Regions from separate parts of the Neorhizobium sp. T25_27 genome, predicted to be linked through region 1. Evidence: predicted binding sites of a transcription regulator. Region 1 holds the regulator's gene; each other region holds the start of a gene.

What was found. Region 1 encodes LexA, which represses DNA repair genes until DNA is damaged. Its sites were predicted from a motif close to TGTTCNNNNTGTGTTCNG; they were not measured.
Region 2: C5J24_RS14060 (PA0069 family radical SAM protein) is a predicted target of LexA. The motif match lies at 1,196-1,213, and genes of this name have one in related genera.
Region 3: C5J24_RS29910 (helicase-related protein) is a predicted target of LexA. The motif match lies at 1,304-1,321, and genes of this name have one in related genera.
Region 4: C5J24_RS22650 (sel1 repeat family protein) is a predicted target of LexA. The motif match lies at 652-669, and genes of this name have one in related genera.

What each region holds. Positions count from the first base shown of each region.
Region 1 is NZ_PVBJ01000001.1:1,241,769-1,243,970, forward strand. Features, by position in the region: gene C5J24_RS06165 (VOC family protein) at 1-749, opposite strand, end outside; gene lexA (transcriptional repressor LexA) at 950-1,669, shown strand; gene C5J24_RS06175 (ComEC/Rec2 family competence protein) at 1,650-2,202, opposite strand, start outside.
Region 2 is NZ_PVBJ01000004.1:160,161-162,362, forward strand. Features, by position in the region: gene C5J24_RS14060 (PA0069 family radical SAM protein) at 1-1,135, opposite strand, end outside; gene C5J24_RS14065 (glycosyl transferase) at 1,269-1,787, shown strand; gene moaB (molybdenum cofactor biosynthesis protein B) at 1,791-2,202, opposite strand, start outside.
Region 3 is NZ_PVBJ01000017.1:62,799-65,000, forward strand. Features, by position in the region: gene C5J24_RS29910 (helicase-related protein) at 1-1,226, opposite strand, end outside; gene C5J24_RS29915 (DUF3309 family protein) at 1,951-2,106, shown strand; gene C5J24_RS29920 (YMGG-like glycine zipper-containing protein) at 2,148-2,202, shown strand, end outside.
Region 4 is NZ_PVBJ01000009.1:76,576-78,777, forward strand. Features, by position in the region: gene C5J24_RS22645 (DUF2147 domain-containing protein) at 1-321, opposite strand, end outside; gene C5J24_RS22650 (sel1 repeat family protein) at 860-1,126, shown strand; gene C5J24_RS22655 (pyridoxal phosphate-dependent aminotransferase) at 1,315-2,202, opposite strand, start outside.

The DNA of each region.
Region 1 (2,202 bases):
GTCTTGAAGATGATCACCCGGCCGCGCAGGCCCTCGGCACCCGGCGTCGACGGCAGGGCAAATTCCGCCTCGAGTTCGTGATCCTGCAGGATGCGAATGCCGGCATTGGCCGCCGCAAGCTCGAGCGAAGCAGCCTCCGGCTTGGCCTTCGTCATCAGCACCTGCTCGGCCAGGGGCGCGAAATCGGAGGGCGCCGATGCCGACAGGATGATCTTGCTCAGTCCCATGACCGCATTGGAATGGTGCTCCAGTTCGCTGCGATCGGCCGGCAGGGGATTGATCCGCTGGCAGGAAAACATCAGGAAGTCGGGCGCCCGGTCATCACCGGCAAAAGCCAGCCGGAAGCTCGCCTGGGTTTCGGAACCGTCGGCCAAGGTCATCCCACGGGAAAATTCCAGCACGTCGCCTGCCGAGACGCCGCGCATCTTGAAACGCGCGTGATCGGCCATCGCGTCGCCCGTGGCGACAACGAGCGCCGAAAAGCCCTGCCTGTCGCGTCCCTTGCGGAAGGCCAGATCGCGTGCGGTAAAAACGTTGCCACGTTTGGCGGCGGCGCTTGCATGACGGCGATTGGCAACAGCCAGCGGCTCCAGATAGCTGCCATCCGAGAAGAATACACAAGCATTGGCTGTGCCGAAAGGATGAAAAGCGTCGGGCGCAACTGTAAAACCAAGCTTCGTGAGCCGGGAACGCGCAGCGGTAAGTCCCGCCACCGGCAGCACGAGATGATCGATTGGTCTTGCGTTCACGCGAGGGCCCCCGGAATTGGAATCGCAAAGCTACTTTGGCAGCGGGCTCGCGCCGCGCAAGTGGTGAGACCCGAGATATCTGGCACGCATCTATGAAGAAAAAATCATCATACTTCACAGAAATTTAGGGACTTGCAGAACACATATGGAACATATAGTGTCCGTTCTGGATTTGTTTCCGACTCTGAGGGTGCCAAAAGATGCTCACGCGCAAACAACAGGAATTGCTTCTGTTCATTCACGAACGCATGAAGGAATCCGGCATCCCGCCGTCATTCGACGAAATGAAGGACGCTCTCGACCTCGCGTCCAAGTCCGGCATCCACCGCCTGATCACCGCGCTCGAGGAGCGCGGCTTCATCCGCCGCCTGCCAAACCGGGCCCGGGCGCTCGAAGTCATCAAGCTGCCGGAAGCCTACTCGCCCAGCATGCAGCCGCGGCGCGGGTTTTCGCCGAGCGTCATCGAAGGCAGCCTCGGCAAGCCGCAGCCGGTAGCAGCCCCTCAGAAACCCGCCGCCAACGACGATTCGCCGAACGCCACCACCGTTCCGGTCATGGGCCGCATCGCTGCCGGCGTGCCGATCTCGGCGATCCAGAACAACACGCATGACATCGCCGTGCCTGCCGAGATGCTCGGTTCCGGCGAACATTATGCGCTCGAGGTCAAGGGCGATTCGATGATCGAGGCCGGCATTCTCGACGGCGATACCGTGATCATCCGCAACAGCAATACGGCCAATCCGGGCGACATCGTCGTGGCGCTGGTGGACGACGAGGAAGCGACGCTGAAGCGCTTCCGCCGCCGCGGCGCCTCCATCGCCCTCGAAGCCGCCAACCCGGCCTACGAAACCCGCATCTTTGGGCCGGACCGGGTGAAGATCCAGGGCAAGCTCGTCGGCCTCATCCGCCGGTATCACTGATCATCTGCCGGAGCGGTTCCGGCAATGAACTATCGAAACCCTGGCTTCGCCAATCATAGTGGCGGTGCCGGCTCCAGGGACGGTCTGCGCCCGCCATGGCGGCACGGATCTGCCAGCGCCGAATGTCGGTCGCGCCGTTGAGGGAAATCTCCAGGGCACCCGTCTTGCGAAGCGTGGCACCGTTGATCATCAGGGCGCCGGACCGGCATTGGTCGAAGCGGGCACGCGGCGCAATGACAAGACTGGCGGCGTCGCAGGCGGCACCCGCATAACGGCCGTCCTCGACAGCGATAACGATGCCCTTGCCCGTGCTTGCCGCACACCAGGCCGTCGGCTCGCAGGTGAAGCGGCCGACAGGCGCCTGTTTTATCCTCGACTTTGCCGTTTCCAGTTGCTGCGGAGTCAGTTCGCGGCGCTCGTTGGTTTTCTCGCCGGACGGCATGTCGTCGGGGGGCTTGTCCCTGGATGGCGACATTTCAGGCCTGGTGGGATCGCCGAGCAGAAGCGCCCTCTTCCATTGGTCGTAGACGAAG
Region 2 (2,202 bases), on a different contig from region 1:
CGCCGCCGTCGGGACGGAGGAAAATGTCGTCGCGCAACGGCAGGCCGCGCCGCACCATGCCAAGCCGCTTGGTCGCCATCTCGAAACGCCGGCCGATCTGCCAGGCATAGGGACCGGCGCCCTTCATCCGCTTGCCCCATTCGGCGTCGTAATCCTTGCCGCCGCGCATCGAGCGGACGAGCGACATCACATGCCGATAGCGGTCCGGATAGTTCTGCAGCAGCCAGTCGCGGAAGAGGGGGCTCACCTCCAGCGGCAGGCGCAGCAGCACGTAGCTCGCTTCCGTCGCCCCCGCCGCATGGCCGGCGTCGAGGATCCGCTCGATCTCATGGTCGTTGAGCGCCGGAATGACGGGTGCCACCATGACCGCAGTCGGAATACCGGCATCGGTCAACGCCTTGATGGCAGTGAGGCGCTTGGGAGGGGTCGAGGCGCGCGGCTCCATGGTGCGGGCAAGCTTGCGGTCGAGGGTGGTGACCGAAATCCCGACCTTCGCGAGCCCTTTCGAAGCCATGTCGGCAAGGATGTCGATGTCGCGGGTGATCAGCGCCGACTTGGTAACGATCGCGACCGGATGGTTGGCCTTCTGCAGCACTTCGAGGATCTGCCGCATGATCCGCCATTCCCGCTCGATCGGCTGGTAGGGGTCGGTATTGGTGCCGATCGCGATTGCCCGCACCTTGTAGTCCGGGCGGCTCAGCTCCCGTTCGAGCAGTTTCGGCACGTCAGGCTTGGCAAACAGCTTCGCCTCGAAATCGAGCCCCGGCGAAAGCCCCATGAAACTGTGCGTCGGCCTGGCAAAGCAATAGATGCAGCCATGCTCGCAGCCGCGATAGGGATTGATCGAGCGATCGAAGGAAAGGTCCGGCGATTCGTTGCGGGTGATCGCGGTGCGCGGCTTTTCCACCTGCACCTCGGTCCTGAACGGTTCTAGCTCCTCCAGCGTCTGCCAGCCGTCGTCGAATGCCTCGCGGCGCTCTTCCTCGAAACGGCCGCTCGGATTGAGCCCCGCGCCGCGCCCGCGACGCCGGTCAATCTCCACCCGAAGACCGGAGGATTTGACCAACGCATCGGCAATATCGGCCGTATGGGCAGGCGCGAAAGCGTCCTGCCGCAACTGATGCAGCTCGTTCATGGGTTAGCTCCTGAAGGGGAAATTCCCCGTTCCTGATGACTAAATTCCTAGCGCCGAAATGAGAACATTGCAAGAACAAAATTGAAGGTCGGCGTTTCTGGCGTTCCTTGTGGCAATGCGTTACATGTCAGGAATGCTGACTGTCATCATGGAATGCCGCGATCAGGAATCCGAGCTGGCGCAGACGCTCTCGGTGCTCGTTTCCGCTGCGGTGGAGGGACTTGTGAGCGATGTCGTGGTGCTCGACCACGGTTCGCGGGACGGTTCCTCCCGCGTCGCCGATGCGGCCGGCTGCCGTTTTTACGGCCATTGGGACATCAAGGATATTTTGCGCGGCGCCCGCGGAGAATGGTTGTTGCTGGTCGAACCCGGCGCCCGGCTGCAGGCCGGCTGGATCGACGAGGTGATGGAATATATCGCGCTGAACAAGCAGCCGGCCCGCTTCGCGCCGGCGCGCAACTATCGGCGGCCGTTCTTCAAGCGCATCGGCCGAAGCGTGCCGCCGCTGGAATACGGCATGCTGCTGCCGAAGCGGCAGGCGATCGCGCTCGCGAAATCGGGGATGGACCTGGAAGCGCTGGCACGCGGCCAGAAGGTATCGAAACTCGCCAGCGAGATTATTCCGGCCTGGGTGGCAGCGGCAATCAGGTAGCGGCTATTTGCCGCCGCGCTTCAGGTGCTCGTCGAGCCGCGGCATGATCTCGATGAAATTGCAGGGCATGTGGCGGTAGTCGAGCTGCGCCTTCAAGATGCCGTCCCAGGCATCCTTGCAGGCGCCGGGCGAACCCGGCAGCACGAAGATGAAAGTGGCGTTCGCCACGCCGCCGGTCGCCCGCGACTGGATCGTCGAGGTGCCGATCTTGTCGTAGGAAATGCGATGGAACACTTCCGAAAAGCCGTCCATGCGCTTTTCGAACAGCGGCTCCAGCGCCTCGGGCGTCACGTCCCGGCCGGTAAAACCCGTGCCGCCTGTGGTAATCACCACGTCGATATCGGGATCGAGCGTCCATTCCCGCACCTGGCCGGCAATGCGGTCCTTGTCGTCCGTCACGATCGCCCGTGCCTTC
Region 3 (2,202 bases), on a different contig from region 1:
TCGGCGCGGCGGACCTGTTCCGCCATGAATTCTTCATTCACCGTCCCGAAGCGTACAAGATCGGAAAAAAGAGTCGAAATAAGGTCGGCGTGCTGCGCCGGCGCAATTCGTCGATAGTCCGGTAACGCGCAGGCCTCCCAGAGCTTCTCGACCCGCTGGGGAGTCGTCGCGATGTCCTTGATTTCGGGATAACGCGAAAGATAATCAAAGGCTTGGCTGTCGGTCGCTGGGAGCGCCCGTGTTAATCCTTGCAGCGTCGGAGAGGCATCGAGGCTTTCCCGCAGAGCCTTGAGCGACGAAAAATCGAGGGCCTTCGACCGCCATTGCAGCACTTTGACATGATCGAAGTGGTGGCTTTCGATTCGCTCGACCAATTCGTCCTCGAAAGGCGCGACCTGCCCCGTCACGCCGAACGTCCCATCCCTCACATGCCGCCCGGCGCGGCCGGCGATCTGCGCCAGTTCTGCCGGATTGAGGCTGCGGAACTGATAACCGTCGAATTTCCGGTCCTGGGCGAACGCGACGTGATCGACATCGAGATTGAGCCCCATGCCGATCGCATCCGTGGCAACGAGATATTCGACGTCGCCGGACTGGTAGAGACCGACCTGCGCATTGCGGGTACGCGGGCTGAGTGCGCCGAGCACCACCGCCGCGCCGCCGCGCTGGCGGCGGATAAGCTCGGCGATCGCATAGACCTCGTCGGCTGAAAACGCCACGATCGCCGACCGCTGCGGCAGGCGGGTGATCTTCTTCTGCCCGGAATAGAAGAGCTGCGAGAGCCTCGGCCGCTCGACGACGGTTATCCCCGGCAACAGCCTTTCGAGGATCGGCCGCATGGTCGCCGCCCCCAGAAGCAGCGTTTCGTCGCGGCCGCGCAGATGCAGGATACGGTCGGTAAAGATATGGCCGCGCTCGAGATCTCCCGCGAGCTGCACCTCGTCGATTGCGACGAACGAGGCTTTCGTCTCGCGCGGCATGGCCTCGACGGTGCAGACGGAAAAGCGGGCGTTGGGCGGCGTGATCTTTTCCTCGCCGGTGATAAGCGCCACCTGCGAGGCACCGACCTTCTCGACAAGGCGCGTATAGACCTCGCGCGCCAGCAGCCGGAGCGGCAGGCCGATCACACCGGTGCCATGCGCCACCATGCGCTCGATGGCATAATGGGTCTTGCCGGTATTGGTGGGTCCGAGGACGGCGGTGACGCCGCGCCCGCTGAGCATCATGGGCTGGAAATTCAATGCCTGGTTCCGCGCATCACATACGGCTTGGGTCTCGCGCCTTCGCCCAAAACTCAAAGCCACGCAACACATGGCGATCTAGTCAGGCAAACGCAAGCCTGAAGAATAGTTTTGCGGCCGAAGAGTGATCGCTGAAGGCCGCAAATCAACGCTCGGCGATTCGAATTTTAAACGTAAAGGAACAGACGCGAACGAATCGGAGACGAATCGCAGACTCAAGAAGATTCAGCTTTTGTTCACCGCTATATATTGATGCGACTCCGGATTTCCCCACGACATCGTGAATCTGCATCAAAATTAGATGCATACAACCGCGTGACTCATCCCGAAGCTGCGCTTTCACGAAGAATCGTAAGAGTCAATTCATTGATATGGTTAATGTTTCATCAACCGATTCAGGCTGTTCCGCCCTCCTTCAAGCACGAAATTAAGATTCAGGCCAAAGGCGGAACGAATCGCCGACGAATCACAGACATCTCTATCTTCGCTATTTGTTCTCACAAGATATGGTAGGTGTCATCATGAGAGACCCGCAAGAAAATCGTCGCGGTAAAGACTTCGGAAGCGAATGCGTTCAGGTGCCATTAACATTGGCTAACGCAGTTTAACCACACGTGAGAGCACACGTTTGCAAGCCGATGGAACAAAAATCACGGCGCTACGTTTCCTCGCCAAATCCATACTGGATTGTCTAGCGGAGTAGAAAATCATGCTCGGAACCGTGTTGCTCGTCATCCTCATCCTGCTACTCATTGGCGCGTTGCCGAATTGGGGCTATAGCCGAGGCTGGGGCTATGGTCCGTCGGGGGGATTGGGCCTTGTCGTGCTTATCATCATTATCCTGCTGCTGATGGGCAGGATTTAAAAGCGGCGTAGCCGTGTGTACCAAAGGGAAGGGAAACTGACATGATGAAGAAGATTCTGATTGCGGGCTGCATGATCGGCACGCTCGCCTCCTGTA
Region 4 (2,202 bases), on a different contig from region 1:
CTGCGACTTGCAAAGGATGGCGAGGACGCAGCCTTTCATCTTGAGCGAATTGCCGTTGACCGAGCCGGACCCGCTATAGGTCTTGTCCTCCGCGGGATCGGTGATCTCGCCGCTATATTCGCCGTCCTTGCCGGAGAGCTTGCCGATCTGCTTGCCCGAATGTTTGCCGGTCTTCAGCGTCACGCAATAGGCGGTGCCGCATTTGCCGATCACCGCGGTTTCGCCGCTGGCCGTCTTCCAATTGCCTTCGATCGGCTCTGCGGCCCGGGCTCCGGTCGCGGCAAGTGCCAGCACTGCAACAAGCATCAGTCTGCGCATCATGATTGTTCTCCTCCTTCGCTTCCGCCGCTGAGCTCTTCGAGAGCAGACAGACGGCGCGGTTTCCTCCAGTTCGCACCCCTCTGGACGAACTCGTGCTGAAATTTATCTTACGCACACGTAAAGGTAAATATGAGTTTGGGCCCGATATGGCGGAATTTCAGCGCTCGGGAAGCCGGGTTTTCCATAGCCCTGGAGACAGGTTCACCGAACCGAACCGTATTCGTGGTTAGCAATCGGTTTAAATCGTTTCCTAAACTTTTCGTAAAAATCTCCGCAAATTCCTTAAGATGCAAGGCATCCCATGTTTAACAAAAACTCAAATTTACGAAGCGTTTGAACTTTGTTTTCGTTGAATTAATCATGCTTTTTAGGCGTCTTTTGGAAGGTTGGGCGCATAGTGAAGTCATCAAACGAGCGGAAAAAACCGCCGGCCGGAAGGATCGAAACAGCCGCTTCAAGACGGTGATCCGGATGGAGCCCGAAAGGGCAAAAAAACAGGGCAGACGACGAACAACAGGCTTTAACAGGGATCAAACCGATGGCACGCTTTGAAATGAACAATTCCGGAATGGCCACCATGGGTGGCGAAACCCGCGCCGACACTTTCTGCGAAATGGGCCTGATGTATGCGACCGGTCGTGGTTGCGACGTCGATCTGATCTCCGCACACAAATGGCTCAACATCGCCGCGATCAAGGGCTCCGATCGCGCCGCCGAATTGCGCGCCGACCTCGCTCAGACGATGAGCAAGATGCAGCTGGCTGCGGCACTCCGCGCCGCTCGCGAATGGATGACCATGCACTGAGCGCCTTCAGAGAGCGCCGTGGTCGACGAATTGACCGGCCCCGCAAGAGGGCCGGCGGGAGAACAATCCAAAAGACAGCACCCATGAGGGATTGGGAGACAGGGCGGTCGGTCTGGACGGGGACGATCGTCGGAAATTGAGACCGCGACCGGCAGGAACAAGGCCGGCGCGGTCGTTTTTCGTATAGCCTATAGGCCCTTCAGCACCTTCGGCAGCGCTTCTTCGAACAGCGCCATGTCCGATTCCGGGCCCGTGCTGACGCGGATGCAGCGGTTGAGCTGGGCAACACCCGGCATGCGGATAAAAACCCCGTGCTCCATCAGCCCATCGACGATCGAGCGTGCATAGGCGCCGTCGCGGCCGCAATCGATAGCCACGAAATTGGTGGCGGACGCCAGCGGCTTCAGTCCATTGGTTTCAGCGATGGCCGCGATCCGGTCCCGCGAGGCCTTGATCTGCCCGATCACCTGGGAGAGGTAGGCCTGGTCTTTCAGCGCCGCGAGTGCCGAGGCGATACCGATCCGGTTCATGCCAAAATGATTGCGGATCTTGTCGAAGGCTTCAGCAGTGCCGGGCGTCGAGATCGCATAACCCACCCGCGAGCCGGCCATGCCGTAGGCCTTCGAGAAGGTCCGGGTGCGGATAATGTTCGGCCGGTCGATCAGGGCGGCGATATCGGGCGTCGCGCCGGCCGGGCCTGTTTCGCAATAGGCCTCGTCGAGAATCATCAGGCAGGTTTCCGGCAGCGCCTTGGCAAAAGCGACGATGCTGTCGGCATCCCACCAGCTTCCCATCGGATTGTCCGGATTGGCGAAATAGACCAGCGGCGCGTTTTCGCGGCGAACGGCTTCCAACAGCCCATCGAGGTTTTCGCGGTCGTCGACGTAAGGCACCGTCACCAGCCGACCGCCATGGCCGGCCACATGAAAGTTGAACGTCGGATAGGCGCCGAACGAGGTGACGACCGGCATGCCCGGCTCGATCACCATCCGCACGATCATCCCGAGCAGGCTGTCTATGCCTTCGCCGACGGCAATGTTGTTGATCTGACAGCGCAGATGCGCGGCGAGCGCCTG